One region of the Janthinobacterium sp. PSRC1-1 genome, then DNA from elsewhere that is predicted to be linked to it. Evidence: predicted binding sites of a transcription regulator. Region 1 holds the regulator's gene; each other region holds the start of a gene.
The links. The regulator FNR, encoded in region 1, switches genes on or off when oxygen is low (the NO sensors DNR and NnrR bind a similar motif). The targets are predictions, from matches to a motif close to TTGATNNNNATCAA.
Positions count from the first base shown of each region.

Region 2: a site for FNR is predicted at 1,249-1,262, ahead of cqsA (alpha-hydroxyketone-type quorum-sensing autoinducer synthase). Genes of this name have one in related genera too.
Region 3: a site for FNR is predicted at 5,968-5,981, ahead of ACP7DW_RS22130 (universal stress protein). Genes of this name have one in related genera too.

Region 1 is NZ_JAFCWK010000019.1:24,573-35,091, reverse strand. It holds gene ACP7DW_RS26985 (sulfate/molybdate ABC transporter ATP-binding protein) at 1-106, shown strand, start outside; gene ACP7DW_RS26980 (TOBE domain-containing protein) at 147-914, shown strand; gene ACP7DW_RS26975 (response regulator) at 1,014-4,088, opposite strand; gene fnr (fumarate/nitrate reduction transcriptional regulator Fnr) at 4,328-5,086, shown strand; gene ACP7DW_RS26965 (FixH family protein) at 5,090-5,614, opposite strand; gene ccoG (cytochrome c oxidase accessory protein CcoG) at 5,717-7,099, opposite strand; gene ccoP (cytochrome-c oxidase, cbb3-type subunit III) at 7,104-8,024, opposite strand; gene ACP7DW_RS26950 (cbb3-type cytochrome oxidase subunit 3) at 8,017-8,217, opposite strand; gene ccoO (cytochrome-c oxidase, cbb3-type subunit II) at 8,219-8,833, opposite strand; gene ccoN (cytochrome-c oxidase, cbb3-type subunit I) at 8,849-10,276, opposite strand.
Region 2 is NZ_JAFCWK010000005.1:113,478-123,996, forward strand. It holds gene ACP7DW_RS12315 (sensor histidine kinase) at 1-1,102, opposite strand, end outside; gene cqsA (alpha-hydroxyketone-type quorum-sensing autoinducer synthase) at 1,327-2,574, shown strand; gene ACP7DW_RS12325 (MarR family winged helix-turn-helix transcriptional regulator) at 2,596-3,045, opposite strand; gene ACP7DW_RS12330 (GIY-YIG nuclease family protein) at 3,103-3,450, opposite strand; gene ACP7DW_RS12335 (MFS transporter) at 3,463-4,728, opposite strand; gene ACP7DW_RS12340 (group II truncated hemoglobin) at 4,861-5,256, shown strand; gene rmuC (DNA recombination protein RmuC) at 5,262-6,623, shown strand; gene ACP7DW_RS12350 (hypothetical protein) at 6,651-7,430, opposite strand; gene ACP7DW_RS12355 (MHFG family PEP-CTERM protein) at 7,488-8,417, opposite strand; gene ACP7DW_RS12360 (hypothetical protein) at 8,712-9,506, opposite strand; gene glp (gephyrin-like molybdotransferase Glp) at 9,506-10,519, opposite strand, start outside.
Region 3 is NZ_JAFCWK010000011.1:185,584-196,102, reverse strand. It holds gene mgtA (magnesium-translocating P-type ATPase) at 1-688, opposite strand, end outside; gene ACP7DW_RS22145 (efflux transporter outer membrane subunit) at 750-2,207, opposite strand; gene ACP7DW_RS22140 (ABC transporter permease) at 2,200-4,290, opposite strand; gene ACP7DW_RS22135 (efflux RND transporter periplasmic adaptor subunit) at 4,613-5,896, opposite strand; gene ACP7DW_RS22130 (universal stress protein) at 6,132-6,971, shown strand; gene ACP7DW_RS22125 (phosphoribosyltransferase) at 6,976-7,740, shown strand; gene ACP7DW_RS22120 (ATP-binding protein) at 8,436-9,809, opposite strand; gene ACP7DW_RS22115 (response regulator) at 9,806-10,471, opposite strand; gene dsbD (protein-disulfide reductase DsbD) at 10,484-10,519, shown strand, end outside.

The DNA of each region.
Region 1 (10,519 bases):
TGATCCGGAAGATGCGCGCATCCTGGGCGAGCATGTGCTGTACTTGCGCGACGGACAAATTGACAGCATGGAAGAACATAAGGCATTGGGTGAACGCATTGGATAAATCAGCGGCAGCGGAAATCGGCCTGCAAGGCTCGGTATGGATGACGGTGGGCGGAGAAAACCTGGGCGGCGCCGGCAGGGTGGAATTGCTGGGCGCCATCGCCGAATGCGGTTCCATCACGCAGGCGGCCAAGCTTGTGAAGATGAGCTACAAGGCGGCCTGGGACGCCATCGACGCGATGAACAACCTGGCCGGCGAGCCGCTGGTCGAGCGCTTGACGGGCGGCAAGGGTGGCGGCGGCACGCGCCTGACGCCACGGGGGCGCCAGCTGGTCGACAATTTCCGCATCATCGAGCGTGAGCATGCGCGCTACCTGCGCCAGCTGGGCAGCCAGGCCGAAGGCATCGCCGACGATTTGTTACTCATACGGAGAATGGCCATGAAAACCACGGCACGCAATCAATTCCTGGGCAAGGTGGCCGAACTGAAACAGGGCGCCGTCAACGACGAAGTCACGCTGGAATTGCCCGGCGGCCAGCACATCGTGGCCATCGTCACGCAGGGCAGCAGCGCCAGCCTGGGCCTGGTACCGGGCGCGGAAGCGTTCGCGCTGATCAAGGCCTCGTCGATCATCCTCGTGGCGGATAGCGCAGGGGCGCGCTTTTCCGCGCGCAATCAGTTGACCGGCAGCGTGACGCGCGTGCAGACGGGCGCCGTCAACACGGAAGTGGTGCTGGACTTGCCGCGCGGCGGCACGATTGCCGCCATCATCACGAATCAGAGCAGCACCGAGCTGGGCATTGCCATCGGCAGCCAGGTGACGGCGATTTTCAAGGCGTCCAGCGTGATTCTCGGTGTGCCGGCGTAAATTGCGTAGGTCGGATTAGCGGCGGCACGCCGCGTAATCCGACAATATTGTTGGCGTATCATGTCGGATTACGCGCAAGCGCTAATCCGACCTACTCTTTTAATCTTTCAGCCTCGACAACCAATTCGCCGCCGCCGCCAGCGCCTGCTCGAGCTCCTGCGCCGTGCGCGCCAGCAGGCTTGGTACCTCGTCCAGGCGGCCCGCGTCGATGGCTTCCTCGGTGGCGAAGGCGGCGCGGATCAGGCGTTTCGTGCCCAGGGTGCCGACGGAGCCGCGCACGCCGTGCAGGATGCGCGCCACGTCGCTGTGGTGGCCCGCCTGCAACGCCGTTTCGGCGTCGCGCACGGGCGTCATGCCCTTGTTCAGCGCGTCTTCGACCATGCGCCGCAGCACGCCGCGGCCTTTCGCATCGCGGCCCATCACGCGCATCAGCGGCGCCATGGAAAACACTTCCTCATCGGCAACCGTCACCGGCTCGGCCGTCTGCACTGGCGGGCGCTTCGGCAGGTGGCGCAGGATGACTGCCATCATCTCTTCCACCACCACGGGCTTGGCGATGAAATCGCTGATGCCGGCCGTCATGCAGCGCTCGCGTTCGGACGCCAGCACCCCGGCCGTCATGGCGATCACGGGCAAGTTCAAGCGCAGTTCCGTGCGGATGACATGGGTGGCGCTGAAGCCGTCCATGACGGGCATTTGCATGTCCATCAGCACGATGTCGTAGCGCAGCGCTTCCGTGCGCAGCCGCTCCACCGCTTGCAAACCGTCGCCCACCACGTCCAGGGTGGCGCCCATGTGTTCGAGGATACCGCGCGCCACGGCCTGGTTCAAATGATTGTCTTCCACCAGCAGGAAATGCACGCCGGCCAGTTCCGTGCCCAGCGGCTGGTGCAGCATGCGCTGCTCGCCGCCGTCGTTCTTGGCGATCAGCGCCTGGTGCAGGGCATCGAACAGGCTCGAACCTGTGATCGGCTTCATCAGCACGACATCGGCCTCGGCCGCGCTGGAAATTTCCTCCAGGTGGTTGCGCGCGAAGGCGTTGACCATCACGACGATGGGCTGGCGCTGGCCGGCAGCTGCCTGGCGGATGGCCTTGGCCGTGGCCAGGCCGTCCATGACGGGCATGTGCCAGTCGGCCAGCACCACGTCGTACGGTTGCTGCTGCGCCAGGCGTTCGCGGTACAGTTCGATGGCGGCAAAGCCGGAGTCCACTTCGTCGGCCAGCCAGCCCCAGGCCTCGATCAGCTTGACGATCAGTTCGCGCGTGGTGCGGTTGTCGTCGGCCACCAGCAGGCGCAGCTGCCCCAGGGCCGGCGTGCGCCGTGTTTCGGGCGGTTGCGCCAGCATCTCGAACGGCACGCTGAACCAGAAGCGGCTGCCCTTGCCTTCGCTGCTGGCCACGGCGATATCGCCGCCCATCATGTGGATCAGCTGCTTGCTGATGGCCAGGCCCAGGCCCGTGCCGCCGAAGCGCCGTGTAATGCTCTGGTCGCCCTGGGAAAAGGCGGCGAACAGCTGCTGTTGCTGCAGTTCCGTCATGCCGATGCCCGTGTCGCGCACTTCGAAGCGTAGCCAGGCGCGGTCTTGTTGGCTTTCGGCCAGGCTGACGGCCACCACCACTTCGCCGCTCTCGGTAAATTTGATGGCGTTGCCGGCCAGGTTGACGAGGATTTGCTGCAGGCGCTGCGCGTCGCCCACCAGGCGCCGCGGCACGTCGGGCTCGACGGCGATGGCCAGTTCCAGCTCCTTTTCACCCGCATTCATGGTCATCGTCGTGGCCAGCGTGTTCATGACCTCGTCGAGGTCGAATTCGACGGGCGACAATTCCATGCGGCGCGCTTCGATCTTCGAATAGTCGAGCACGTCGTTGAGGATGCCCAGCAGCGACTGGCCCGCCACGCGCACCATGGTCAGATACTTGCGCTGTTCCGTATCGAGCCTGGTATTGCCCAATAAGTACACCATGCCCAGCACGGCATTGAGGGGCGTGCGGATTTCATGGCTCATGTTGGCCACGAAATCGCTCTTCGCGCGGTTGGCCGCCTCGGCCCGGTCGCGCTCCTGTTCCAGCTCCGCCGCGCGCGCTTCGAGTTCCTGCTGCAGGCGGTCGCGTTCGCTCATCAGGCCGTTGAACGTTTCCGTCAGTTCGCCGATCTCGTCGCGCTGCCGCACCGGCACGGGCGTGAAACGGCTGCCGCTGGTGCGCATGGCTTGCAGCGTGTCGCGCAGGCGCACCAGCGGCGACAGCAGGCGCACGGTGACCCAGCCCAGAATAAACGCGGCCAGCAGCGAAGCGAGGATGCTCCATAGCACCAGCCGGTACAGCACGCCATCGAACGGTTCGAAGGCATCGTCGAGGGGCAGCGAGGCGGCCAGCAGCCAGTTTACCGATTTCAGGCGTTTGAAGCTGTTGACGGCCGTGATGCCGCGGCTGTTGGTGCTGACCATGCTGCCTTCGCCATCTTGCTTCAGCAACTCGGTGGTGGTCAGGTTGGCGTTCGGCAGGCGCGGCTGCAGCAGCCGGTCGGTATCGGGGTGCAGCACGTAGCGCGGCACGGCGCCGCGCGTGAGGATGAAGTAATAGCCGCTCTTGCCGATCTTTTCCGAGCGCAGGCGCCCCAGCAGGTTGTCCTTGTACAGGCGCAGCACCCCGATCACGACGCCGGCCACCTGGCCATCGGCGGTGAGCACGGGCGCGGCCATCTGCACGATGGGCATGCCGCTCGACTTGCCCAGCATCGGTTCGGTGATCATGGGCTGGCGCGTGCGCAGCACGGTCTGGAAATACTCGCGCTCGGCGACGTTGATGCCGGCGCGCCCCGCCACTTCCGGCATGTCGGCCACGATGACGCCCTGCGCGTCGAGCACCAGCACGTCGTCGAACAGTACCAGCATCGAGCGGCGCGCATAGTATTCGCGCAGCTGGGCGGGCCGGGCGATCAATTCCGGCGGCTGCTGCCTGGCCGTCAGGGTGACGATCTGCAGCAGCATGCCCAGCTTGTCGTCGAGTTCGGCAGCGGTGCGGGTGATCAGGGCAGACTGCTGGCTCAGCAGTACTCGGGTGAAGTCGGCGCGCATGTGCTGCACCTGTATCATGGTGACCAGCGCGATCATGGCGATCGAGGTCAGGCTGGTGACCAGCGCGACTTTTGCTTTGATGCCGAGAGGCTTCATGATTTCCTTTTCAGTACCGTGCGGCACAGGCGGCAGATAATGCTGTCAGGAATTTTCCTATCAATACATTAACTTTGCAAGCGGTGCCGCGCAAATGGCCCGCCCCGCATGGGCTTTTGACGATGTTGCCATATAATCAAAGTCAGAACGTCGTTTATTCGGCCGAAATGCGGTGAAATTGGCACACGGCAACCCTGTATGCAGTAAACTTGTTATTGCATTTTCTAAAAGGTACCGACATGACTGAAGCGCTACTCACTCCCACCATGCCCACAGTGACCGTGGAAGCGTTGCGTGCGCGATGCTCGACCTGCAGCATGCATCAATTGTGCCTGCCGATGGGCCTCGATGTGGGCGACATGGACAGGCTGGACCAGATCATCGGCCGCCGTCGCAAGATCGTGCGCGGCGCCTCGCTGTTCCGTATCGGCGACTCGTTCCAGAACCTGTACGCGATCCGCCTGGGGCACTTCAAGACGTACCAGATCAATCCGGGCGGTGAAGAGCAGGTGACGGGTTTCCAGATGGCTGGCGAACTGCTGGGCATGGACGCCATCAGCGCCGATCGCCACCACTGTAATGCGGTGGCGCTGGAAGACAGCGAAGTGTGTGAAATTCCTTTTTCCAGCCTGGAACAATTGCTGGGCAATATGCCGACCCTGCTGCGCCATTTCCACCGCATGATGAGCCAGGAAATCACGCGCGAGCAAAGCGTCATGCTGTTGCTGGGCAATATGCAGGCGACCCAGCGTTTTGCCGCCTTTATCGTCAACCTGGCCTCGCGCTATGAAGCGCGTGGCTATTCGGCCAGCAAATTTCAGCTGCGCATGTCGCGCGAGGAAATCGGCAATTACCTGGGACTGACCATCGAGAGCGTCAGCCGTTTATTGTCGAAATTCAAGAAGGAAGGCTGGCTGCGCGTGTCCAACCGCGAGATCGAGATCTTGCAGCCCGCCAAGTTGAAAGCCATCACGGCCGGCACGGACGTCTGCAAGTAAGTCTTACAGTTCCTCATCGGCGTGCAGCGCGATACTGCGCTGCAGCGGCCAAGTCCAGATGCCGGACAGGCGCCACTCGCGTTTGTCGTTTTCCACCAGTACTTGCCAGCGGCTGCGCTCGAGCATCGGCAGCGCGACGGAAAAATTGCCGGCCGCATCGGGCTGCACCAGCAGCTTGATATCCTTTTCCGGCAGGGTCGCATGCGCCAGATGCAGCTGCAACGGACCCTGGTAGGCCTTGCCGAAGCTGTGCACGGAGCCACTCAGGCGCGCTGACGCCACATCATAGGACAGGCTGGTATCCATCGCCAGGTCGCTGGCGATCGTGTCGCGCTTCAAATCCTGGTTGATCGCCTTGCCCTGCTTGTAATAGTCGCCCACCACCAGCGCATCGGGCTGCGTAAACGCGATATAGCCCATGAAGCTGCCGACGACAACCGACAGGCCGGGACCGATCATCAGCAGCCAAGGCCAGCGATGCTTGTACCACGGTGCAACGGGGGCTTGCAGCTTGAGACTGTCGGACATGATATTTCTCCTGTTTAATCAGCCAGTCCCCGCATGGGGACCGGCCTTCCTGCAACTTCGTGGCGGCGGCGAGGGCACCCGGTCCCCGTCCGCCTTTCCTTGTTAACGTGGCACGATGAAGACCGCGCTTTCACGCACATGCAGCGACGGGTCGTCCAGCGAGTGCAATTCGATCGCAATCTTGTTCGACCCCTTTTCTCCCACGCCGTGCGGTACGCGCAGGCGGATCGGCCAGCCCAGCGTTTCCGTCGGCTGCAAGGTCACCTCTTCGCGTGTCAGCAAGGTCAGGCCCGGCAAGCCGGAAGCGCTGATTTTAAAATGCTGGGTTTGCTCCGAGGTGTTCATGATCTGCAAGCGGTACACGTTTTCGATCATGCCGTCTTCCACTTCGCGTCCCATCGAACCGCGGTCGCGGATCACGTCCATTTTCAGGGGCGTGCGCAGCGCCAGCGACGTACACACGGCGATGATGATCAGGGCCAGGATGGAAGTGTAGATCAGCACGCGCGGGCGCATGGCGCGCTGGCGGATCTGCTTCGAATTGAAGTTGTTTTCCATCGCATGGTCGGTACTGTAGCGTACCAGTCCCCGCGGCCGGTCGACCTTGTCCATCACGGTATTGCAGGCATCGACGCAGGCGGCGCAGCCGATGCATTCATACTGCAGGCCGTTGCGGATATCGATGCCGGTCGGACACACCTGCACGCACAGAGTGCAGTCGATGCAGTCGCCCAGCTTGTCGTTGTTGCCGGCCTTCTTGCTGATGGCGCCACGCGGTTCGCCGCGCTTGGCATCGTAGGTGATGATCAGGGTGTCCTGGTCGAACATGGCGCTCTGGAAGCGCGCGTAGGGGCACATGTATTTGCACACCTGTTCGCGCAGCCAGCCCGCGTTGCCGTAGGTTGCCAGGCTGTAGAACAAGACCCAGAACCATTCCCAGGGACCGAAGTTCAGGGTGGTCACCGACTGCGCCAGTTCCTTGATCGGCGTGAAGTAGCCGACAAAGGTAAAGCCCGTCCACAGGGCGATGGCGCCCCATGCCAGGTGCTTGGCCGTTTTCTTGACGGCCTTGCGCACGGACGGTCCCTGCTTGTCGAGGGCCATGCGCGCGCTGCGCGTGCCCTCGATGCGGCGTTCGACCCACAGGAAGATTTCCGTGTATACCGTTTGCGGGCAAGAGAACCCGCACCACACCCGCCCGGCGATGGCCGTGACGAGAAACAACAAATACGCACAGATGATCAGCAGGGCCGCCAGATAGATGAAATCCTGGGGCCACAGCACGACGCCGAAAATGTAGAACTTGCGCGTGGTCAAATCGAACAGCAGGGCTTGCCTGCCATTCCAGGTCAACCACGGCAAGCCGTAGAACGCCAGCTGGGTAAGCCATACGCATACCCATCGCCAGGTAGCGTAGCGTCCTTTGGCCTCGCGAGGGTAGATCTGCTCGCGGGCCGCATACATCTTGATGACTTGAGGTTCCATTACATCATTTCACGGGCGTCTGGGGATTCGACAGGCTCCAGACATACGCCGACAGCACGTGGACCTTGGACTCGCCGAGGAAATCGCTGAAGGCCGGCATGGTGTTGCTGCGTCCCTTGCGTACGGTTTCCATGATGGTATCAGCACTGCCGCCGTACAGCCAGATCTTGTCCGTCAGGTTAGGTGAACCGAGCATCTGATTGCCTTTCGCATCGGCACCGTGACAGGCCATGCAGGCGCCGAACTTGGCTTTGCCCAGCACGGATTTGACGGGGTCCGAGGTGGAACCGGACAGGCTCAGCACATAATGGGCCACGTTCTCGACATCCTTTTCGGAGCCCAGGGCGGCGCCCATCGGTGGCATCTGCCCATTGCGGCCATGCATGATGGTGGTCTTGATGATGTCGGGTTCACCGCCATACAGCCAGTCCTTGTCGGTCAGGTTGGGGAAGCCCTTGTTGCCGCGTGCATCCGAACCGTGGCATTGCGCGCAGTAGGTCAGGAACAAACGCTGGCCGATGGCATGCGCTTGCGGATCGGCGGCCACCGTCTTCAAGTCCTGGCTCAGGTACTTGTTGAACAGGGGACCGTAGTCGGCTTCCGCCTTCTTCAGCTCTTCCTCGTACTGGTCCGTCGATTTCCAGCCCAGACTGCCGGCATAGTTGCCCAGGCCCGGGTACAGGAACAGATACGCCAGGGCGAAGACGATGGTGATGTAGAACAACCACATCCACCAGCGCGGCATCGGCGTATTGAGTTCCTTCAAGTCCTCGTCCCAGACGTGGCCCGTGGTGCCGTCGGCAGGGGCGCCTTCGACCACTTTGATTTTCGACTGCGAGTACAGCAGCACGCCGCAGCCGATGATGCCCAGCAGGGACAGCACGACGATGTAGATATTCCAGAAGCCATTGGTAAAGTCAGCCATGGTTGCGCTCCCCTTGTGCCGGTGCGGCATCGGCCGCGTAGTCGAGCGCTTCGTCGTCGAACGGCAGGCGCGCCGCCGCGTCGAAGTCGCTATTGCTGCGGCTGAACGTCCACCACAGGATGCCTACGAACGTCGTAAAGGAAACCACCGTCATGACGCTGCTGGCGCTGTCAAACAGGTTCTCGATTGCCATGCTAATTCCTTGTTTTGATTAATGTACCGAGGCCTTGCAGATAGGCGACCAGGGCGTCTTCTTCCGTCTTGTCCTGCAGCTGCGCCGGGCCGGCGGTGATTTCCGCATCGCTGTACGGCTGGCCCAGGCGTTGCAGGGCGCGCATCTTCGGCATGATGTCGTCAGGCACCAGCTTGGTCTTCGCCAGCCATGGGTAGGCCGGCATGTTCGACTCGGGCACCACGTCGCGCGGGTTGTTCAAGTGCGTGCGGTGCCATTCATCGCTGTAGCGGGCGCCCACGCGGGCCAGATCCGGCCCCGTGCGCTTGGAACCCCACTGGAACGGACGGTCGTAGACGAACTCGCCAGCGACCGAATAGTGGCCATAGCGTTCCGTTTCCGCGCGCAGCGGACGCACCATCTGCGAGTGGCAGTTGTAGCAGCCTTCGCGCACGTAAATATCGCGGCCCGCCAGGCGCAGCGGCGAATACGGCTTCAGGCCGGCGACCGGTTCCGTCGTGCTCTTCTGGAAGAACAGGGGGATGATCTCGACGGCGCCGCCGATGCTGATCACTACCGTGACCAGGGCGATCAGCAGCCAGGGGTTTCTCTCAATCCATGCATGTGAAAATTTCATTTGCTTTTGCTCCTATCAGGCGTGCGCCGCGTTCAGTTCCGGAATGCGGGCGACGGGGAGTTTGCTGCCGCGCAAGGTCATCCAGGTGTTGTAGCCCATGATGCACATACCCGACAGGTACAGCAGGCCACCGGCCACGCGCACCACGTAGTACGGATACGTTGCTTTCACGCTCTCGACAAAGGTGTAGGTCAGGGTGCCGTCCGGATTGACCGCACGCCACATCAGGCCCTGCATCACGCCGGCGATCCACATTGCGGCGATGTACAGCACGATGCCGATGGTGGCCACCCAGAAGTGCACGTCGACCAGGCGCGTGCTGTGCATCTGCGTGCGGCCCGCCAGGCGTGGCAGCAGATAGTAGATCGAACCCATGGTGATGAAGCCCACCCAGCCCAGAGCGCCCGCATGCACGTGGGCAACGGTCCAGTCGGTGTAGTGCGACAGCGAGTTGATGGTCTTGATCGACATCATCGGACCTTCGAAGGTGGCGATACCGTAGAACGACAGCGAGACGATCATGAATTTCAGGATCGGATCGGTGCGCAGCTTGTGCCAGGCGCCCGACAGGGTCATGATGCCGTTGATCATGCCGCCCCAGCTTGGTGCCAAGAGGACCAGCGAGAAGACCATGCCGATCGATTGCGTCCAGTCAGGCAATGCCGTGTAGTGCAGGTGATGCGGACCCGCCCACATGTAGGTGAAGATCAGCGCCCAGAAGTGGACGATGGACAGGCGGTACGAGTACACGGGGCGCTCGGCCTGTTTCGGGATGAAGTAGTAGACCATGCCCAGGTAGCCGGCGGTCAGGATGAAACCCACCGCGTTATGGCCGTACCACCACTGGATCATGGCGTCCTGCACGCCCGCATAGGCGGAATACGACTTGGTGAACGAGGCTGGCATGACGGCGCCATTGACCACGTGCAAAATCGTCACGGCCAGGATGTAGGCGCCGAAGAACCAGTTGGCCACGTAGATGTGCTTGACCTTGCGCTTGATCAGTGTGCCGAAGAACACGATGGCGTAGGCGATCCAGACGACGGCGATGAGGATGGCGATAGGCCATTCCAGTTCGGCGTATTCCTTGCCGCGGGTCAGGCCCATGGGCAGGGTGACGACGGCGCACAGGATCACCGCTTGCCAGCCCCAGAAGGTGAAGGCGGCCAGTTTGTCGGAAAACAGGCGCACCTGGCAGGTGCGTTGGACAACGTAGTACGAGGTGGCGAACAGGCCGCAGATGCCGAAGGCGAAAATTACCGCATTCGTGTGCAGCGGACGCAAGCGTCCGTATGTCAGCCATGGTATGTCGAGGTTCAGGGCAGGCCAGGCCAGCTGAGCGGCGATGATAACGCCAACCAGCATGCCGATGATGCCCCATACCACAGTAGCGATCGCGAATTGCTTCACGATCTTGTAGTTATAGTTCAGCGATTGATCCACAAAGACTCTCCCTGGAATTACTATTTATGATGGTGGCCAGAGAGTAAGTGTTTGACTGCGAAAAAACTTTGATGTGGATCAAAATTCCCCGGATGAAATATGCGTAGCTAACTGACATCGAAATAAATTGTGATTTGGGTAAAAAAAGCCATGCAAGATCCCTGCAACAGCTGGCTTGACATGGCGTAAAACGTGCGTGGAGGCAATGACTTAGAGTGGCTAGTCCAGACACGTCCAAGGCCC
Region 2 (10,519 bases), on a different contig from region 1:
GCCGGCACAGGGCCAGGCCGATGCCGCTGCCGTTGTGCACGGGATAGGAATAAAAACGCTCGAAGATCAGCGGCAGGCGGTTTTTCGCGATGCCGCAGCCCGTGTCGATGAACAGCAGCCTGGGCACGGGGCGGGCGCCGTCGATGATGATGCGCACGCGGCCCTTGCCGGCCCGCTGGATGGCTTTCAGCGCGTTTCTCAGCAGGTTCAGCAGGATCACCACGCACAGCTCGTCCTGGCCGGCGAACTGGAAGTCGGCGCGCACGTCCACCTTGACGCTGTTGCGCTGGCTGTTGCCGGTAAATGGATAGCGCTTGAGCACGGAGGTCACCATCGCCAGCATCGACAGCATCTGGCTGGGCTCGAGGTTGCGGTTGACGGCACTGGCGCTCATCAGGAACAGATCGATTATGTGCTGCATGTGGCGCACTTCGAACTGGATGCGCGACAGGGCATCCTGCAGCGGCGGCAGGTCGTCCGCCTGGCCGGACAGCTGCGGCAGCAGCCGGCGCATGCCCCGCACATTCGCTTCCACGCTGGTCAGCGGCGTGCGCAGCTCGTGCGCCACGGAACCGAGTCCTGCCGCCAAGCCTGCCAGCCGTTCCCGTTCCAGCACCTTGCTGCCCACTTTCACCACGGACAGCGCGGCAATCGTGAACCAGTGCACGGGCAGTTGCTGCAGCACTTCACGTTGCAGCAGGAAGCCGCCTTCTCCCTGCAGGATGACGGCCAGGCAGGCGGCGCTGGTGCCGATCAGGTAGGCGCGGCAAGCCAGCTTCGTTTCGAAGTGAAACAGCACGACCAGGCCGATCAGCAGCGATTCGCTCCAGATGGACGACGCGTGGTTCATCAGGAACATGAAGGTAAAGAAGAAGGGCAGGATGTAGCTGAGCGCGAACAGCAGGTAGCGCGACAGCCAGCGGGCCGAGAGGCGGCGCGCGAACAGGCCCGCCACGCAGATGCCCACGCCCGTCAGGCGCAGGGTCAGGTTTTCATAGGCTTGCGGAAAAAAGTTATGCCACAGCAGGTAGTACAGCGGCATCGCCACCGTGCCCACGGCGGCCAGCATGGCGACCCTGCCGGCCAGGTTTTCATGGGGCATGCGCTCATGCAGCAGCGAATGGAGCAGGCGCCTGCGCCAGTGTGTCCATCGTCCTTGCCATTGCTGCGTCATGACTCTGCCTTGATCCTCTTCAGAACATTATCATCGCGTAAATTTTCCTGGTTGAACGGTTATCTCGCCGGACATTGATATACGTCAATGGATGGGTTGGCGACACGGTCAAGGTTTTAATTTGCAACAAACCTTTCCCCAGGAGAAAAATCATGACCATCGCCAACAGCTTGCACACTCCATCGTTTACCCGTGCCGAACACTGCCTGCCCGACTATATCGTGCGGCGCATGGATGCGCATCACATCACGCGCATTGAAAAATTGCTGGGCGGCCAGCATCCCCATGCCTGGCAACCGACCCCCGCCCATGCCATTTTCTTGGCGGGCAATGATTACCTGTCCATCGCCGCCGAGCCGGCGCTGGTGGCGGCCCAGGTGGCGTCCCTGCAGGCGAACGCGGGCGGCATGCTGATGTCGGCTGTGTACTTGCAGGAAGGCAGCGAACAGCATCGGCTGGAAAGCCGGCTGGCCCGCTTCATGGGCTGCGAGGACGGCATCCTTGCGCAGTCCGGCATGGCGGCCAATGTCGGCTTGCTGCAGTGTATCGCCGGCCCCGGCATCCCCGTCTACCTGGACATGCAGGCCCACGCCTCGCTGTGGGAAGGCGTGCTGTCGGCGCAGGCCCAGGCCGTCGCCTTCCTGCACAACGACATGTCGCATTTGCGGCGGCAGGTGGAAAAGCATGGCCGCGGCGTGATCGTCGTCGACGCCCTGTACAGCACCAACGGCAGCCTGGCGCCGCTGCTGGAATTGCTGGACATCGCCGAGCGCAGCGATTGCGTGGTGGTGGTCGACGAGTCGCACTCGCTGGGCACGCATGGCCCCCGGGGCGCGGGCCTGGTGGAAGCGTTGGGACTGGGACACCGCGTGCATTTCCGTACGGCGTCGCTGGCCAAGGCGTTTGCCGGGCGTGCCGGCTTCATCAGCTGTTCCAGCCGCTTCAAGGGATATTTTTTGTCCGAATCGCGTCCCGCCATCTTTAGCTCCTGCCTGCTGGCCCACGAGCTGGCATGGCTGGACGCGGCGCTCGATTTCATCATGACCGCCGACGCGCGGCGCGCCACCCTGCAACGCCACACGCTGCAGGTGCGCGAGGGATTGAGCGCGCTCGGCTACAACGTCAGCGACGGCACGGAGCAGATCGTGGCGCTGGAGGCGGGCGGCGAACCGGCCACCCTGGCCCTGCGCCAGGCGCTGGAGCGGCATGGCATTTACGGCGCCATGTTCTGTGCCCCGGCCACGGCGAAAAACCGCGCCCTCGTGCGACTGACCCTCAACGCGGGACTCGACGAGACGGGCATCGCCAGGCTGCTGGCCGCCTGCGCGGCGGTGCGCGCCGAAGCGGGCGTGGAACACTGGCCGTCGACGCGGCGCTTGCGCAAGCTGGCGCTGGTGTAGGGACGGTACGCGGGACAGCCGTCAGCCGGCCAGTCTGCCCAGGACGGCGGACAGCGCCCCCAGCTGCTCTGCCGGTGCGTCCTGCAGCAATTCCTGGCCCAGCGCCTGCGCCGTCGCATCGGCGTGGATCAGCAGGGCTTGCCCCGCCTCGGTGATGACGGCATAGCCGACGCGGGCATCACGCGCATCGGCCTGGCGCGCCACCAGGCCGATTTTTTCCAGCGGCATCAGCGAGCGCGTGATGCCGGACGCCGTCAGCGCCAGGCGCTCGGCCAGGTCGATGCGGCGCAGGCGGCCACCGGGCGCGCGCTGCAAGTGGTACAGCAATTGATAATCGCCAAAGCTCAGGCCGTGCAGATTGCCCAGGATGCTGTCGAAGCGGCGCACGATGAGCGCCTGGGCACGCGCCAGGCGCAGGCAGAAGTCCAGCGCGCTGGCGCCGTCTGGCGGCGGGGAAGTGTGATCGGTCATGGTTTCCTTTGTGTTGGCTGCGCAGTGCTTGAGTACGCAAGTGTAAAGCAAGACTGCTCAATACAGTGGCTGCCCCTGTTCCAGCCACTGTGCGCGGTGCAGGGCCAGCAGGGCATCGAGTTCGGCCTGCGCATCGAAGGCGGGGTCGCCCGATGCCTTGACGCTGTCGATGATGTCGAAGCGGAAGGCTGCCGCGCCATCGCGCCGCCAATCCGCCTGCAAGCGGGCGTTGCGGTGCGTGCCCAGCGCGAGTTCGAAGCGGTGGCGGTTCAGCGCGCCAGGGGCGTTGCCGCTGCGTTCGAGCAGGGTGTATCCGCTGGGCAGGTGGCGCAGGGCGATGATGCCCAATGCTGGCGCTTGTTGCCGGTAGGCCGCTTTCAGGGCCGTTTGTCGTGTTTTATCCATGCTGGAACTCTCTCAAGGTGATGAAACGGAAGGGCTGCCCGCGATGCGCGCGATGTCGGTGAGCAGGGCGGCGGCGATGGCGGCCGCCAGTAGCAGGGCGCCGCCGCAGCAGAACAGCTCGCCCACACTCAGGTGGCGCAGCAGCGCGCCCGTGGCCGCCGCCGACAGGGGCGCCAGGCCCAGGAAGATGCCCATGAATACGGCCATCGCCCGGCCCAGCATGGCCGGCGCCACGCGCCGCTGTATCCACGTAAAGATGGCCACCTGCACATAGCCGCCCAGCAGGCCGGTGACGGCCAGCAGGGCCGCGCCTTGCCAGGCTGTTTCGACTTGTCCCAGCGCCATCAGCAGGCAGCCCGCGATGGCGTCGACCAGCAGCAGGGTGGCGCCGAAACGCAGGCGCAGCCAGGCGCTGCCCAGGCTGGACGCCAGCATGCCGGCCAGGGTGCCGGCGCCGTGCGCGCCCATGAGCAGTCCCAGCGCCGCGGCGCCGTGCAGGCGCTCGCTGGCCAGCACGGGCAAGGCCACTTGCAGCGGGCCCATGACGAAGAAGGCCACCACCGCCCAGTAGACATAGCAGCTGCGCAAGGGCTTGTCGCGCCACACCATGGCCAGGCCCGCCGCCATGTCGCGCCACATGCCCTGCGCCGCCGCCACGGCCAGTGGCCGCAGCGTGACTTGCCGCAAGGTCCATGCGGAAAACACAAACGTCAGCGCATCGATGGCAAAGGCGGCGGCCAGCGCCGCCATGCCGGTTTGCTGCCCGCCAGCGTGGGCGCCCAGCACCAGCGCCGCCAGCAGGGGGCCAGCCAGCAACGACAACTGACGCGCGCCCATCTGCAAGCCATTGGCTTTTTGCAGCAATTGCGTTGGCACGGCTTGCGGCAGGATGGCCGTGCCGGCCGGAATGCCGAAGGCGGAAGCGACGCCGAGCGCCAGCGCGGCCGCATACGCGAGCACCAGGCTGGCGTGGCCCAGCATCAGCAGCCCCGCCAGCGCCAGCAGGATGACAGCGTTCGCATATTTGCTCAGCAGCAGCACGCGCCGGGGCGAGTAACGGTCGGCGACGGTGCCGCCCAGCAAGATGAGTACGGCGCGCGGGGCGCCCATCAGGGCCACGGCGATGCCCAGGCTGAGGCTATCGCCCGTCAGGCTCAGCACCAGCCACGGCAGGGCCAGCATGCTGAACTGGTCGCCCAGCATGGAAACGAGGCCGCCGCCCAGCAGCCAGCGGAAGTTGCTATTGCGTAGCAAGTGGGGTTGGGTGGTGGCTGGCATGCTGTTCTTGTCCTTGGTTTAAAATTGCATAGTAGTTGATATAAGCTTGAGCAGTCAAGTATATTGCCATTTATTGTGGCAGAGAGAGCTAGTGGCGCATGGAGCGCCGATGCTTGCGCTATCATGGCGGCCATGACTGATACCACTGCCCCCACCCTGTACGAGACCATCGGCGGCGCCCCCGTGCTGCGCGAAATGGTCGACCGTTTTTATGACTTGATGGAGCTCGAAGCCGAGTTCGCCGGCATCCGCGTCATGCATCCGCCTTCGACGGATGGTTCGCGCGACAAGCTGTATTTCTTCCTGACGGGCTGGATGGGCGGGCCGGACTTGTATATCGAGAAATTCGGCCACCCGCGCCTGCGCGCCCGTCACTTGCCTTACGCCATTGGCACGAGCGAGCGCGACCAGTGGCTGCGCGCCATGGCCTGGGCCATGGAAGACACGGGCATCGAAGAGTCCCTGCGCGTGCGGCTGATGGAATCGTTCTATCAGACGGCCGACTGGATGCGCAACAAACCTGACTGACACCCATGAGTCCAATCGAGTTTTACAGCCTGCTGGGCGCCGCCGCCGTCGCCATCGTCCTGTTGCTCTTGCTGTTGCTGCGTCCGCGCGGCGCGGCCGGCGATGGCGCCACCACCCTGGCGCTGGTGCAGCAGCACCAGCAGCAAAGCCTGGAACGCATCGACCGGGTCGAGCGCGAAGTGCGGCTGCAGTTGCAGGCGTCGGCGCAAGCCACGCGGCAAGACCTGGCGGCCGGCCTGGCGCAATTCCAGGCGGCAACCTTGCAACAGCTCGACAGCTTGCGCACGCAGATGCAGGCGCAGGGGAAAGTCGGGCGCGAGGAGCAGGCGCAAAGCCTGGCGCGTTTTGCCGACAGCACGAATCAGACGTTGGCCCAGCTGACGGAATCGAATGCGCAGCGCATGCTGGAAGTGCGCGCCACGCTGGAAAACAAGATCCGCGACTTGCAGGCCGACAATGGCGCGCGCCTGGAAGAGATGCGCAAGACGGTCGATGAAAAACTGCATGCCACGCTGGAAACGCGTTTGAGTGCCTCGTTCCAGCAAGTGTCCGAGCGGCTGGAAAAAGTCCACCAGGGTCTCGGTGAAATGCAGCAGCTGGCGCTGGGCGTGGGCGATCTGAAGCGGGTGCTTACTAATGTGAAGACGCGCGGCACCTGGGGCGAAGTGCAGCTGGAAATGCTGCTCGAGCAGGTACTCACTGTCGACCAGTACGCGAAGAACGTGGAAACGCTGCCGGGCAGCGGCGCGCGCGTGGAATTTGCCCTGAAGTTGCCGGGCATGGTCGACGGTGGGCCACCCGTGTGGATGCCCATCGATGCGAAATTCCCCAAGGAACAATACGAGCGCCTGGTCGACGCGGCCGAGCGGGCCGATGCCGATGGCGTGGCCGTCGCCGGCCGCGAGCTGGAACGGGCCGTGCGGGGCGAGGCGAAAACCATCGCCGAGAAATACCTGGCGCCGCCGCTGACCACCGACTTTGCCATCCTGTTCCTGCCCACGGAAGGCTTGTATGCGGAAGTGATGCGCCGGCCGGGACTGGCCGACGAATTGCAGCGCCTGCACCGGGTCAGCATCGCCGGGCCGTCCACCCTGACGGCCTTGCTCAACAGCTTGCAGATGGGTTTCCGCACCTTGGCGCTGGAAAAGCGCTCGTCGGAAGTGTGGCAGGTGCTGGGCGCCGTCAAGACGGAATTCGGCAAGTTCGGCGACGTGCTGTCGCAAACCCGGCTGACCCTGGAAAAGGCGGCGAAGAATATCGAAAGCGCGGAAGTGCGCAGCCGGCAGATGGCGCGCAAATTGAAATCCGTGGAAGCCTTGCCGGGCGAGGCGGCCGCCTTGCTGCTGGACAAGGCGGACGGTGAATAGCGCTGTCTTGTTCGCCGCAGCCGCCTGCTAGGCCTGCTGTTCCTGCGCCATCTGGCGGTTGACGATTTCTGCCGTGATGCTGCCTGGCGCATCGAGCTCGCGCTGCGCCAGTGTGCGCATGGCATCATTCTCCAGGCCGGACAGCAAGGCGGCGCATAGTGCGTCGGCCTCGGCGGCCTGTTCCTGGCCGCGCAGGACGGCAGCGGTGATCCGCACGTCTCTCACCAGATTCATCAACTCCGCCGCCAGGCGCGGTGCCGTGCCAGGCGCAGGAAACAGGGGCAGGCTGGCCGCCAGGGCATTGACCATGCCTAGATGCGCGAGCGGCGCCGTCCGATAACGCTGCGCCAGCGTGAAATTGTCCATTTCGACGACGGCTGGCAGGGCTTGCCAAGCGTACTGGCGCGCCAGTTCGGGGGCGCTGGCGTCCAGCTGGGCAAACAGGTCGGCGGTGGAACGGGCATCGCCCAGCGTCTCGTTCATCTCGACGATAAGAGAAAAACGCGACGCACGTCGAAAGAGGTCGCCTGCCTGTGGCTCGCCGCCATCACGTCCTGCAAAAGGTTCACCTGCCAGCAGCAACCGTATCTGCTCGTTGCGCTCGACCTTCAGAGCAAGTTGCGCGGGCGTATGGAGGTCGGTCAAGAATTTCCATTCCAGCATGATCATGAAATAGCTGGTGCGGGACGGCGCAATGGCTTGTTCCGCTTCAGCAAATAGCTGTTGCAAAAGCACGAGCGCATCCGCATGTCGACCTTCTTCGCGCAGGGCACTGAGGCGTGTCAAACGGCTATCGCTGTTGGGCATGGCGGTCCTTCTCTGGAATGCATCATAGTAACAAGTCCGCATCCAACTGGCTACGCCTCAGGTGCCATGCTTGCCGGTACGGGTTTTTCTGGCGCTGCAGGCCAGCAGCAGCAGTCCTGCCAGCAGCATAAGCCAGGTTTGCGGCTCGGGCACGGCCGGCAAGACTGTCGGGGCAGTGGGTGGCAGGGTGGTCGGCAGGATCACGGTGGGCGGCACGATGATGCTGCTGCCCTGGTCCGGCGGCAGGCTTCCACCGCCACCACCACCGCCGCCGCCCATGCCGCCGCCCATGCCGGCTGGCGGCGTGATACCGCCGACGGTACGCACATAATCGAAGGGCAGGAAGGGCGTGCTCGCCACAGCCAGCGGTGCGCCGACGCCCGTGAAGGAACCGCCGCGCAAGGCGTCGGGATGATCGATCACGGGCACGCCTGCTGCTTCCGGGGCGGCGGGCGCGGCGGCACCGGGCGCGGCGCCAGCGGGAGCTGCTCCGGCGGCTGGCGTCGCTGACGCTGGCACCCGCGTGATGCGGCTGACATTGCGGCACACGGTGGGCACGAGGATGCAAACGCCCTGCACGCAGTACACGAGTCCCCTTTCCTGCATCTGCTCGCTCCAGCCTGAGCGCGTGACATTGCGGCAGACGCGGCCCGGCCCGAAATGCATGTCGCTGATGCGCGCATTGTAATTGCCCTTGCCGCGGATGGCGTCGCGGCTGATCACGACGATTTCATCGTACTGGCGCGCGCGCATGCGCGCCTTCAATTCTTCGCGCACCTGCGGCGCGATGTCCGGGTACCTGTCCACTGCGGCCACGACATCGCCCATGAACGGGTCAGCGCCCGGGCGGTTCCAGCTGCAATGCTCCAGCACGTCGGCCCGTGGTACCCCTTTGGCATAGGCGGGCAGCGGCGCCAGGGACAACATGCCAAGCAGGCAAGCCACTCCCAGCATGCCGGCCCCTGCGATCCATGAATGGTGTCTCATTATTAGTTTCCTCGTGAAAACAATATCAAAATTGAATTTTTATGTGAGGTTGGATGTTATCACCGAAGAAACTGTAGTATCAATAAATAAATAAAATAATTACAATTAATGTTGTTTTTATTTATATGTTCTTTTGGGAAATAATTAATATTTTTATCTTGATGGGCAAACGCTTGCCGCGCAGGTAAATTGATTGCGAAGGGGCAATGCGAGCGGCCCGCGCAGGGCGGGCCGCTTGAGAGGGGGCGGGTTTTGAAGGATGCGCCGCCGGCAGGCGGCGGTAAGGAATGCGCGTTAAATGCTGCCCGGGCAGGCTTGCGTATCGAGGGCGGGATAGCCGATGGCGGGCAGCTTGTGCAGCCACTTGCGCATCAAGGTGCGCGCGCCTTGCGTATCGTACTGTTCGTACTGTTGCCCCTGCTGCAAATCTGCGGCGAGCGTGGCCAGCTCTGCACAGATGGATTGTTTGCCGGCCTGGGCCGCCAGCAGGGAGGCCAGCAATTCCGGCAGTACGTCCGCCGCTGGCGCCGCCTGGCGCGTGGCGCGATAGTGCTGCCAGTAGCGCTCGGCGGCATCGCCATCAAAGCTGGGGATGAAACCGAAGGTGGCGTCATCGTGGTGCAAGCGGTACACGGTGGGAAAGTAATGCGGACCCGTCAGCTCGCCAGGGAAACGGTCGCGCCGCAGGACGTCGATGGCCAGCGATCCGTCGCGCTCCACGCGCACGGCACTCGGTGAATCGAACTGGTCCACGCTCACCATGGCGGGCGAGTTGCCTTGCATGAAGATGATCTTGTGCGTGTAATGGCGCCCGCCCAGGTGGCCGCACAGGGCCACATAGCGGTCGTTGAGGACGGTGACGGCCGCAATGGCGCCGCAGCCCGGCTGCAAGGGCGTGTTTTCCTGCCACGCGAGACCTTGATCGGCGGCGCGCACGATGCTGATGCGGCCCACGGTGGCGCCATGCAAGTCGCCCGGCGCCGTTTCGATGCGCGCGTCGAAGCGCACCGTGTAACCATTGCTGTGGACTTCGCCAGCGTACGCCGCCATGCCCTGCAGCAGGGCCAGTGCCAGAAGTAGATGTTTCATCAGGTCAATCCATGGAACAGCACGATATCGACCAGGTCGCCCATGGCCACGTTGCCTTGCGCTTCATGCAGCACGATCATGCAATTGGCTTGCGTCATCGAGCGCAGGATACCGGAGCCTTGCGCCCCCGTTACGCGCACGTGCTGGCGGCCGTCCGCGTCCCGTTCGACGATGCCGCGCTGGTATTCGGTGCGGCCCCGTTTCTTGCGGATAGGTGCCTGGGCCGCCACTTGCAGCAACGGCAGGGCGGACGTGTCCGCATCGGCGCCCATCAGGCGCAGCAGGGTGGGGCGGGCGAGGAAGTAAAACGCCGCCATCACGGCCACGGGGTTGCCGGGCAGGCCCAGCAGCAAGGCCGTGTCGCCCTCGCTGGCAATCCGGCCAAAGGCCATGGGGCGGCCCGGGCGCATGTTGATCTGCCAGAAGGCCACCTCACCGAGGCGCGCCAGGATCTCGCGCGTAAAATCGGCCGCGCCGCTGGACACGCCGCCCGAGGTGATGATGACGTCGGCCGAGGCGCAGGCGCCGCGCAGCGCCGCTTCCAGCGCTTGCGGATTGTCCTTGACGATGCCCATGTCGAGCACGTCGCAACCGAGGCGCGTCAGCATGCCCAGCAGGGTGTAGCGGTTGCTGTCGTAGATGCAGCCGGCGTCGAGTGGCTCGCCGATCGAGCGCAATTCGTCGCCAGTGGAAAAGAAGGCCACGCGCAGGCGGCGGCGCACGGGCACCGTGGCGATGCCCAGCGAGGCGAGCAGCCCCAGTTCGGCCGGACCCAGGCGTTTGCCCTGCAGCAGGGCCGGCTGACCCTGCATCAAGTCTTCGCCCTTGAAACGGCGGTTGTCGCCGGGGCGGATGCAATCGGGCGCCAGCGTGATGCTGGTTTCATTGGCTTGCAGCACCAGTTCCTGTGGCACCACGCTGTCGCAGCCGTCCGGCATGACGGCGCCCGTCATGATGCGCGCGCATTGCCCGCGCCCGACGTTGACCGTGCCGGGACGCCCGGCCAGGATGGT
Region 3 (10,519 bases), on a different contig from region 1:
CGGTGGCATAGCCGCTCAGCACGTTCTCGCCCATGAAGCACATGTTCGGCAGCTCGAACGGCGTATCGGCGGCCACGGCGCTGGGGCCGGCGAACTTCTCGGCTGGCATGGCTTCCCCCGTCAGCGCCGCCTGGTTGATGAACAGATCCTTCGCTTCGAGCAGGCGCAAGTCGCCAGGAACCATGTCGCCCGCCGCCAGGACGACGATATCGCCGGGCACGAGGGTTGCCATGGGCACATCGGTGCAGGCGGCCTTCCCGTCCACCCCGCGCCTGCGCACGCTGGCGCTGTTCGTCACCATCGAGCGCAGGCGCGCGGCGGCGGCGCTCGATCGATGCTCCTGCAGGAAAGACATGCCGATCGCCAGCAAGGTCATCAGGACAATCAGCAGCGCCGCCCGGCCATCGCCCAGCACGTAAGCCGCGCCCGCAAGGCCCAGCAGCAAGGCATTCAGCGGGTGGCGCGTGCGCTGCCACAATTGGCGGGCCATGCCGGGCGACTCTTCCCGGCTGACGACATTCGGGCCATAGCGCCGCAGCAGCGCCTGCGCGGCCTCCCAGTCCAGCCCCGCCGGCGTGGAACCGAGCGCCGCGCAGCATGCCTCGGCATCGAGCTTGCTCAGGGCGAGCAGCTGCGCCGTTTCCGCCTGGCGGCGTTGCCGTTTCACCTGCCACCTGCGTGTCGACATGGCCCTCTCCATCGTTCCGCCGACGCGCCCGTGCCGGCGCGCCGTGCGACCAACGCGCCGCTCAAGGGGAAGGCGCCCCGCCCATGGCGATGAACCACTGCGCCGTATCGGCGTAGCGCTGCCCCTGGGCGCGCGCATGGCCGAGGCGCGCCTGCTGGTACTGGCGTTGCGATTCGAGCAATTGCAGCAGGCTGGCCTGGCCCGCCTGGTAGCTTTGCCGCGTCAGATCCAGCACGGCCAGCGCCGTCCCGAGCGCCTTGCGCTGCGCCTCCAGCAAGGCGGCATCGTGCCGCAACGACTCGAGCGTATCGGCAACCTGGCCGAACGCTTGCAGCAGGGCTTGCCGGTAGGCGCCCAGCTGCGCCGCATAGGCATCGGTGGCGGCGGCGCGCTGGGCCGCCCGGGTGCCCGCATCGAAGACGGGCGCGACGAGATTGGCGGCAAGGTTCCACAGGCTGGCGCCGCCAAACAGGCCGCCCACGCTCGCCCCCGTCGCCGTCCACTGCGCGCTCAAGGTGATGTCGGGATAAAGTTGCGCACTGACAATGCCGATCGCCGCGCTGGCCGCGTGCAGCTGCGCCTGCGCCGCGAGGATGTCGGGCCGGCGCCGCACCAGCAGCGACGGCAGCACCAGCGGCAACTCTGCCGGCAAGCTGAAGTCCTGCAGAGTGAAGGGAGGCGGTTCCCACGGCGCCGTCTTGCCGGCCAGCACGGCCAGCGCATGCGCGGCCACGCTGGCTTGCTGCTGCAGCGGCGGCAACAGCGCACGGTCGCTGTCGAGCTGGCTTTCCGCCGTCAGCACGTCGAGCCGCGCCGATTTGCCGGCCTCGCTTGCCAGGCGCACCAGTTCCAGGTTGCGCCGGTCGACGGCGATGATGTCGCCCACGGCGGCGATCTGCTCGCGCGCGGCCGCCAGGGCGATCGCCTGCAGCACGGTATTGCCGCTCAGGCTCAGCTGTGCCGCCTGCCATTGCGCCAATTGATAGTCCGCCAATGCCTGCGCCTGTTCGACGCGCCGCCGGTTTGCGCCGAACGCGTCGGTGTTGGCGTTCACTGCCGGCCCGAAGGACAGGACATTCGCGGCGCCGCCCTGTCCACCGTCGCGCGCGCCATGCGTGCGGGCGGCCGAGGCCGTCAAGTCGATGCGCGGATAGCGCGCGCCGCGCGCCGCATCAAGCACATGCCGCGCTTGCGCCACGGTGGCGCGCGCGCTTTCCAGGGTCGCGCTGCCGTCCACGGCTGTCGCGACCAGCTCGTCCAGCGCAGGCGAGCCATATGCCTGCCACCAGCGCACGGGCACCGCCTGCTCCCTGCGCAGCGCTTGCGTGACGCCGCCCTCCCCATCCGTCAGGGCGGCAGGATCTTGTCGCGTGTAATGTTCGAAGGATGGCGCTGCCGGACGCACGAAATCGGGGCCGACGGTGCAGCCGGGCAAGGCGGATGCCAGCAGCAAGGCCGCCGCCACGCCACCAGGCCGGCGCATGGGCGGCGTCAGCGGAGGGGAAACGTACTCATTCATAACGCAGGGCCTCGATCGGATTGAGCCGCGCCGCCTTGCGGGCCGGGTAGTAGCCGAAAAAGATGCCGACGGCGGCCGAGAACAGGAAACCGCCCGCCACGGCCGCCGGCGAGATGACGGTCGGCCATTTGGCGAGCGCCGAGATGATCGCGGTGGCGATGGTTCCCGCCGCGATACCGGCCATGCCGCCGATAACGCTCAGGAATACCGCCTCGGCCAGGAATTGCAGCAGCACATGGCTGCGGTGGGCGCCGACTGCCATGCGCAAGCCCACTTCGCGCGTGCGCTCCGTCACCGAGACGAGCAGGATATTCATGATGCCGATGCCGCCCACCAGCAGCGAGATCGAGGCGATGACGGCCAGCAGCGCGGCCATGACCCGGCTGCTGCCTTCGGCCGCATCGGCGATCTGGCTCAGGTTGCGCACATTGAAATCCGGCGTATCGCCGGGCCGGATGCGGTGCCGGCGCAGCAGGATGGCGTGCACCTCGTCGATCGCCGCAGGCACTTGCGCCGCGCTGGCGGCCTGCACATAAATCTGGTTCACATAGCCGGTCAGCCTGGCTTGCAGGCCGAAGGGATTGGGCGGCGGCGGATACGGCGACGCGGCGTTCGCCTGCTGGCTGGGCGCCGCCACGCCGAGTATCTTGCGCTCGGCCGTGCCGAACGGGATCATCACCAGGTCATCCTGATCCTGGCCGTACGCCGTCTGGCCTTTCGGCGCATACAGCCCGACCACACGCAACGGGACGCCGCGCACGAGGATGGTCGCGCCCACCGGGCTGTCATCGGCGCCGAACAGCTGGCGATGCACGGTCGCGCCGATGACGGCGACGAGGGCGGCGCCGTGGTCATCGTCGGCGCTCAGCCCCCGCCCTTGCGCCAGATGCCAGTTGGTGACCGCCGGATAGCTGGCCGTCACGCCCTGGATGGCGGTAGTCCAGTTCTGGTCGCCATACTGCACCTGGCCGCCCTGCCGGATCAGGTAGCTGACGGCGCCGACCAGCGTGCTGTCGCGGCCGATGGCGTCGGCGTCGGCCACCGTCAGCGTCGACGCGCTGCCGAAACCGGCCCGCACCCCGCCGCTGGTGGTCGCGCCGGGCACGACGACGAACAGGTTGGTGCCCAGGCTCTCGATCTGCCGGCGCACGGCGTCATTCGCGCCCTGACCCACGGCGATCATCGCGATCAAGGCGGCCACGCCGATGAAGACGCCGAGCATGGTGAGCGCCGAGCGCGTCTTGTTGCGCAGCAGCGCCTGGGCCGCCGCCGTCAGCAGCATCCACAGGAATGACCAGGACACGGCAATGTGCGCCCCGCTGGGCGGCGCCGGTGGCGTCGCGGCCGGGGTGGCTAGGGCCAGGGGCGCTGGCGCGGCGCTGCCCGCAGTGCGTACGTCGGACAGCACCGCGCCGTCGCGCATCGTCACGACGCGCTGCGCGTAGGCGGCGATGTCGGTTTCGTGGGTGACGAGCACGACGGTAACGCCCTGCTCGCGGTTCAGCGCCACCAGCGTCTGCATGATCTCGTGCGAGGTGCGCGTATCGAGATTGCCGGTCGGCTCATCGGCCAGCAACACGCGCGGCGTATTGATCAGGGCGCGCGCGATGGCCACGCGCTGTTGTTGCCCACCGGACAATTGCGCCGGCGTATTCCGCTCGCGCTCGCCCAGCCCCAGCAACGCCAGTGCGGCGCGGGCCCGCTCCACGCGCCGGCTGCCTTGCGCGGCCAGCGGCCCGGCATAAAACAGGGGCAAGGCGACATTCTCCAGCGCGCTCGTGCGCGGCAGCAGGTTGAAACTCTGAAACACGAAGCCCAGGCTGGTGCTGCGAATGTGCGCCAGTTCCGGTTCGCTCAGTTGCGCGATGTTCCTGCCTTCAAAGAAATACTCACCGCCGCTGGGCGGGTCCAGGCAACCGAGGAGCGCCATCAAGGTCGACTTGCCCGAGCCGGAGGAACCCATGATGGCGACAAACTCACCGTGCCCGATAGTCAGGTTGACGCTGCGCAAGGCGTGCACATCGACTTCGCCGACGCGATACGTGCGCGTGACGTTGCGCAGTTCGATGCAGATGTCGCCCATGCTAAGAGCCTATCCCATTAGATGAATACATCCCCTGCTGGCGCCCCTCAGAAGCGGGGACGGCGTTGATCGTCGTCGCGTGGCTCGCCACGCGTCCTCCTCACGCCTTGTCCGCGCTCCTGATGCGCTGCCAGCAGAAGACGCTCCCTACTGGGATAGGCTCTAAGTAACCCCCAATAAATTATTGTGATTTCTGACTGCCATAACCGGCGCTCTGCGGCGTTGCCCTCTGCTAGCAGTGCCCGCACTGCGTCGCAGCGGGCGCCTTGCATAGCATCCGGTTCTGTTCGTCATAAATTCACACTAATTTCCCGAGGATTACTTAGCGTCCTGGCACCGGCAGGCCGAAGGGCGCGACCGGAGCGCGGCTGGCGGCCGCGCTGCGTTCCGAGACGATCACCGCGTCGCCTTCGCGCAAGGGGCCACCGATGATTTGCGCATACGCGTCATCCTCCAGGCCGGTGGCGACGGGCAGCCGATGCGGCTTTCCACCGGCCAATATCCAGACCTGTCCCGCGCGGGCGCCAGGACCGCCGGCCTGTTGCGCCGTGGCCGCGCCATCCGGCTGCACGGCTTGCGTCGTCGGACGATAGCGCAGCGCCTGGCCAGGCACGCGCAGCACATGGTCGGCGCGGCTGGTGACGATGCGTATCGCCGCCGTCATGCCCGGCTTGAGCGCCAGGTCGGCATTCGCCACGTCGACGACCACGTCGTAGGTCACGACGTTCTGCACCGTTTGCGGCGCCTGGCGCACCTGCCGCACCTGCCCGGAAAACTGCCGCTCAGGGTACGCGGCGACGTTGAAGGTAACGGCATTGCCCTCGGCGATGCGGCCGATATCGGATTCGCTGACATTCGTGTCGACCTGCATCTGCGTCAGGTCGGTGGCGATCAGGAACAGGGTCGGCGTCTGGAAGCTGGCCGCCACGGTCTGCCCCTGCGTGACATTGCGCGACACGACCGTGCCGTCGACGGGCGAGACGATGTCGGTATAGCCGAGATTGATGCGCGCCGCTTTCAGCTGGGCTTCATGCTGTGCCACTGCCGCCGCGTCGAGGGCCACCTGCGCCCTGGCCTGCAGCCAGGCGCTGTGCGAGGTGTCGGCCGTTTCCTGCGAGACAATACCGCGCTGTAGCAGATCCGCATTGCGCGCATCGATGCGCTGCGCATAGTCGAGACTGGCACGGTCCTTGGCCCACTGTGCGCGCGCCATGCCGAGCGACGCCGATTCCTGCTCCGCGATGGTCTGGTAAGGGCGCGGATCGATCCGGGCGCACAGCTGACCGGCCCTCACCCGGGTATTGAAATCGCACAGGACGGATTGGATGACGCCCGACACATAGGTGCCGACCTGTATCGTGGTGACGGGATTGACGGCGCCGCTGGACACGACCGCCGGCGCGACGCTGCCGCGCCCGGCCACGACGGTCGCATAGTGCGGCAGCGGTCCTGTGGCATGGCGCCAGGCATAGCCTCCGGCGACCAGCAGCAACGCCAGCACGCAGGTGGTGGCCAGCAGCCATGCCCGCTGCCGCCTGCCATGGATAGCACTGCCCGGCCCCGCTTCAGACGGGTTGCCGATCGTGCCTGTCGGGATGGCATGCATAAGCCGGAAGGCCTCCAACGGATGAATGAAGCAGCGCCCTGTCATCCTATATCGCGGCATCGCCCTGCCGCATGACGCAGATCAAGCCGCGCCCATACGACATCTGATCCAGATCATCCCCCATATCGGGAAGCCGGCCATAATAAAAATTTCCCTGGGCGTACAGGATTAGCCTGCCATCCATGAAACGGCGAATCGGCCTCAAATCCCCTTGCCTGCCACTACGGAGCGGAGCATGTACAAGACCATTCTCATATATGCGGACCAGTTTTCCGGTTTCGAACGGCGCCTGGAAGTGGCGGCGGCGCTGGCGCGCGACCACGACGCCCACCTGATCGGCACAACGGCCAGCGGGGGCGCCCAACTCGACTACCTCGTATTTGGCGCGGCAACCTTGGCGCCGCCACCACCGCTCGACTATGAACCGCTGCGCGAGGCGGCCAGGGAGCAGCTGCTCCGCTTCGACAGCAGCTGCAAGCGCCTTGGCGTGCTCTCCTATGAAACCCGTTTCCAGGACAGCAGCGCCGCCGACGCATTGATACTGCAGTCGCTATATTGCGACCTGCTCATCGCCGGCCAGAGCGATATGAGCGATCCAGGCCTCATCTGGTCGACACGCCTGCCCGGCTACCTGGCCCTGCACTGCCCGCGCCCCCTGCTGGTCATTCCCGACGCCGGTGACGCCGCGACGGTACCCGGCCGCTCCATCGTCATCGGCTGGAACGCGAGCGCCGCTGCCAGCCGCGCCGTGGCGGGCGCCATGCCCCTCTTGCAGCGCGCGCAGCGCGTGCAGATCGCCGTGTTCAATCCACGCCAGCGATTCGGGCAGCACGGCGACGAGCCGGGCGCCGACCTGGCCACCTACCTGGCGCGCCACGGCGTGCGGGTGGAAGTGCACAGCAGCGTCACCGCCGAGCAATACGGTATGGCCCTGTGCCGGCACGCCCTGGACAGCGGCGCCGACCTGATCGTCGCGGGGGCATACGGGCACAGCCGCTTCCAGGAATGGATACTGGGCGGCACGACGCGCCATTTGCTCAGTCAAGCGAAACTCCCCGTGCTGCTGTCACACTGAGGAGGTGGCAAAGCGAGACGATGCATGCATCCCCCTGTTTAAAAATCGTTTTCATGCAGGCCATTTACTCGCTCGGCGGCTGGTAGCGTACGCCGCCCATCAGGATGTGCTGGTGCTGGCGTTGCCGCGTGGCGGCGTCCCGCTCGGCTATATGGTGGCGCGGGCGCTGGCCGTTCCCCTCGATATCTTGATGGTACGCAAACTCGGCCTGCCAAGCCAGCCCGAATATGCCTTGGGGGCCGTTTCGGGCGAAGAGATGTGCCTGCTGCACCGGGACAAGATTCAATCATCCGGAACGGACATGGCAACGGTGCACGCCCTGATCGACCGGGAAAAAGCGGAGCTGTCAAGGCGCGAGATCCTGTATCGCGCCGGCAAGCCCGCCCTGCCGCTGCACAACAAAATTGTCATTCTGGTCGATGACGGCATTGCGACCGGCTCAAGCATGTCCGTGGCGATTCGGGTTGCCCGCCGCATGAAACCGGCGAAAATCATCGTCGCCGTCCCCGTCGCTCCCCGCGCAAGCCGCAAAGCGCTGGCCAGCATTGCCGACGAGGTGATATGCCTGCACTCGCCGTTCCCGTTCACTTCGGTAGGCGAGTGGTACAAGGACTTTCGGCAAGTCAGTGACGCCGTAGTCATGCATTTGCTTGAGAAGCACTGGACGCAAGTAACTCGCGCAAAAACAGGTATCCCCCGACATTCAGACCCATGCTACCCTGCAGAACGAGGAGTTGCCCTATCATCCACAAACATTCCTGGCCCCTGAATCCTGCCCTGCAGCACCCAACAATACCGCATCAAGCAGGAGTGCACGCTCTCAAGAGTACGTGCTTTTCCCATGTCGGCTGTAATGCACGGACGTGCCTCGCTGTCCCGGCATACGCTCGAACAAATCCGCAACCAGGTCCATTGGGCATCTGTCAGGTTCGTGCTGTATGGCGAGATGGCCTCGCGCCTGTGGGCTGCCGTGTAGCCATACCGCTTGGCTCCCTCGGCTCGCACTGCGCACGCCCGGCGTGCCGGCTTGAGCCGTAAGATGCCTAGCGCGCGTAGCGCACGACGAATCGTTGCTGTGCACACGCACAGACCACAGCGGTGATGCAGTTCATCGGCGATTTCCTGCACGCTGGACTGGGCGCGTTCCATGACGATATTGTGCAAAATTGCGATATGCTCAGGCTTTAACGCTGGCGGTCTGCCGCCGGCGCTGCTTGACGGTTCAGTGCCGTCGAGTGGATGTGTCGTTGCCACGGCATGCTCCTCCCACATCGAGATAGCATGCCACAACTTCGTTGTTGATTTTGTCTCCCCCTCTCTCTTCAAGTCAATCGCAGAGGATGTTGAAACTGAAGCGATGTTGGCATTCGCCAAGGCTGTGGATGTCGATTTAGTTCAGGGATGGTTTGTCGACAGCCTCGTTGAGAGGCCATATATTCGGCCGTAACCAGGCCGCGCGCATGCTTATGGAGATGGCTTGCTTGTGCGAAGAACGTTATTCTTGCTTTCTTCACTTTTTGTGGGGAGTGTCAATCTTGCCTCCAGTCCGCCCCCTGGTCGCTGACTCAGTTCTATTGCCCCGCCAAAGCGCTCAGCAATTGCTGCGACAATCGACAGGCCCAAGCCGCTTCCCTGACCGGAACCGCGCCGCCAGAAGCGCTCCTTGACCATAGCCAATTCTTCCACGCTGAGGCCGCTTCCTTGATCGAGCACGCGGAACACACAAGTATTCTCAGTCAACTGCATCTCCAGAATAATGTCTTGCACTGCCGGCGTATGGCGTAGCGCGTTGTCGAGCAGATTACGCAGTGCGGTAATGGCCAGGGCTTGCGGCAGCGCCAATTGTGCTGACACGCCAGCGCCATGGAGAACGATACGTTCTGCCGCATTGCTACCCGTGCTGGCGTCACGCATCGCCAGCCTTGCCACGTCGTCAGCAGCAGACAGTTTGCCATCTTCCCAAGAGAAAGGGCCCTCAATTTGCGACAGCGTCAGCAATTGGCCGAGTGTGCGCTGCAGCCGGGCGACGCCTTCCTCCGCGTAGTCCATTGCCAGTGCGGCGTCCTTGCCCTGCGTGATACGCGTCACCTGCAAATGCGTCTTGATGGCGGTGAGCGGTGTCCGTAGCTCATGCGCGGCATCACTCGTGAAGCGGCGCTCACGAGCGATGGTGACGTTCACCCGTTGCAGCAATGCGTTCAGGGTGGTGACCAAAGGCATGAGATCGGTCGACATGGCTCTCTCGGGGATCGGCGTCATGGTATCTGGCGTGCGCCTGGCGAGTGCCTGCCGCAGCCGCTCCAGCGGCAACAGGCCACTTTTCACACCAAACCACAGAACGATCAAGCTGCCAATCATGGCGACGACAAATGGCACGACTGCCGCCATCGCCACATTCTGCAGCAGCGAGTTGCGCTCGGCCAGACGGTCGGCGGTGGTCACGCGCAGCCTGTCGGTTTCAAACGTATAACTGCGCCAGCGTTCACCCTTGATGACACGTTCGGAATAGCCGGGTTTCCCCATGGCGACAGCGTCCACGGTGACACCTGGGGTGCGCGCTATCACATCGCCGCGTAAAGAGGTGATTTGGCAGTCGAAACCCTTGGCCATGGGGGGCATTGTCAAGGCGGATTTCTCCTGCGTGCGGTTGGCTCCGTCCCAGGCCGCGGGATTCTGCGACATCAGCCCGGCGACCATTTGCGCCGACATCGCCAGCCGCTGGTCCAGCGTGTGGTGGACTTCGTCGTCCAGACTGCGCAACATCCATATCGCCACGGCTCCCCATAACAGGCTCAGCGAAATACCGATCAGTAACAGCAGTCGCAGTCGCAAGCTCATTGGCTCACCACGGCAATCCTGTAACCAAGGCCGCGCACGGTTTCGATCAGGTCTGTGCCGAGCTTGCGCCGCAGATGATGGACGTGCACGCTGAGTGCGTTGCTTTCAATTTCTTCATTGAAATGATAGAGACTGTCCTTCAACTGTTCGGCGCTCAGAATGCGTCCGCTGGCGTGCAGCAGCGCCGCCAGCAGTGCCAGCTCGCGTCGCGACAAATCGACCAGTTGGCCGTTGAGATGGACTTCGCCACTGCCTGGATCCATGCGCAGGGGGCCGTGTTCGATCATGTCGACGCTGCGTCCGGCAGCACGCCGCAGCAAGGCGTGCAGACGCGCCACCAGTTCGTCCAGGTCGAAAGGCTTGAGCAGGTAATCGTCAGCACCGGCGCGCAGGCCCGCCACCCGATCCTCGACGGCATCCCGGGCGCTCAGCACCAATACAGGCAGCGTCATGCCCGCGGCACGCAAGCGCGGCAGCAGGCGCATGCCATCTTCATCTGGCAAGCCAAGGTCCAGGATGATGACGTCGCAATGCACCGTGGCCAGCGCGGCATCCGCCTGCGCCGCGCTGGTCACGCCATCGGCAGTCAAGCCATGCGCACGCAATCCGGCCAGGATGCCATGGGCGATCAATTCATCATCTTCTACCAGTAGTACACGCATCCGTATTCCTCCATGCCATTCATTCTGTCAGCCCTGGATTATCGCATT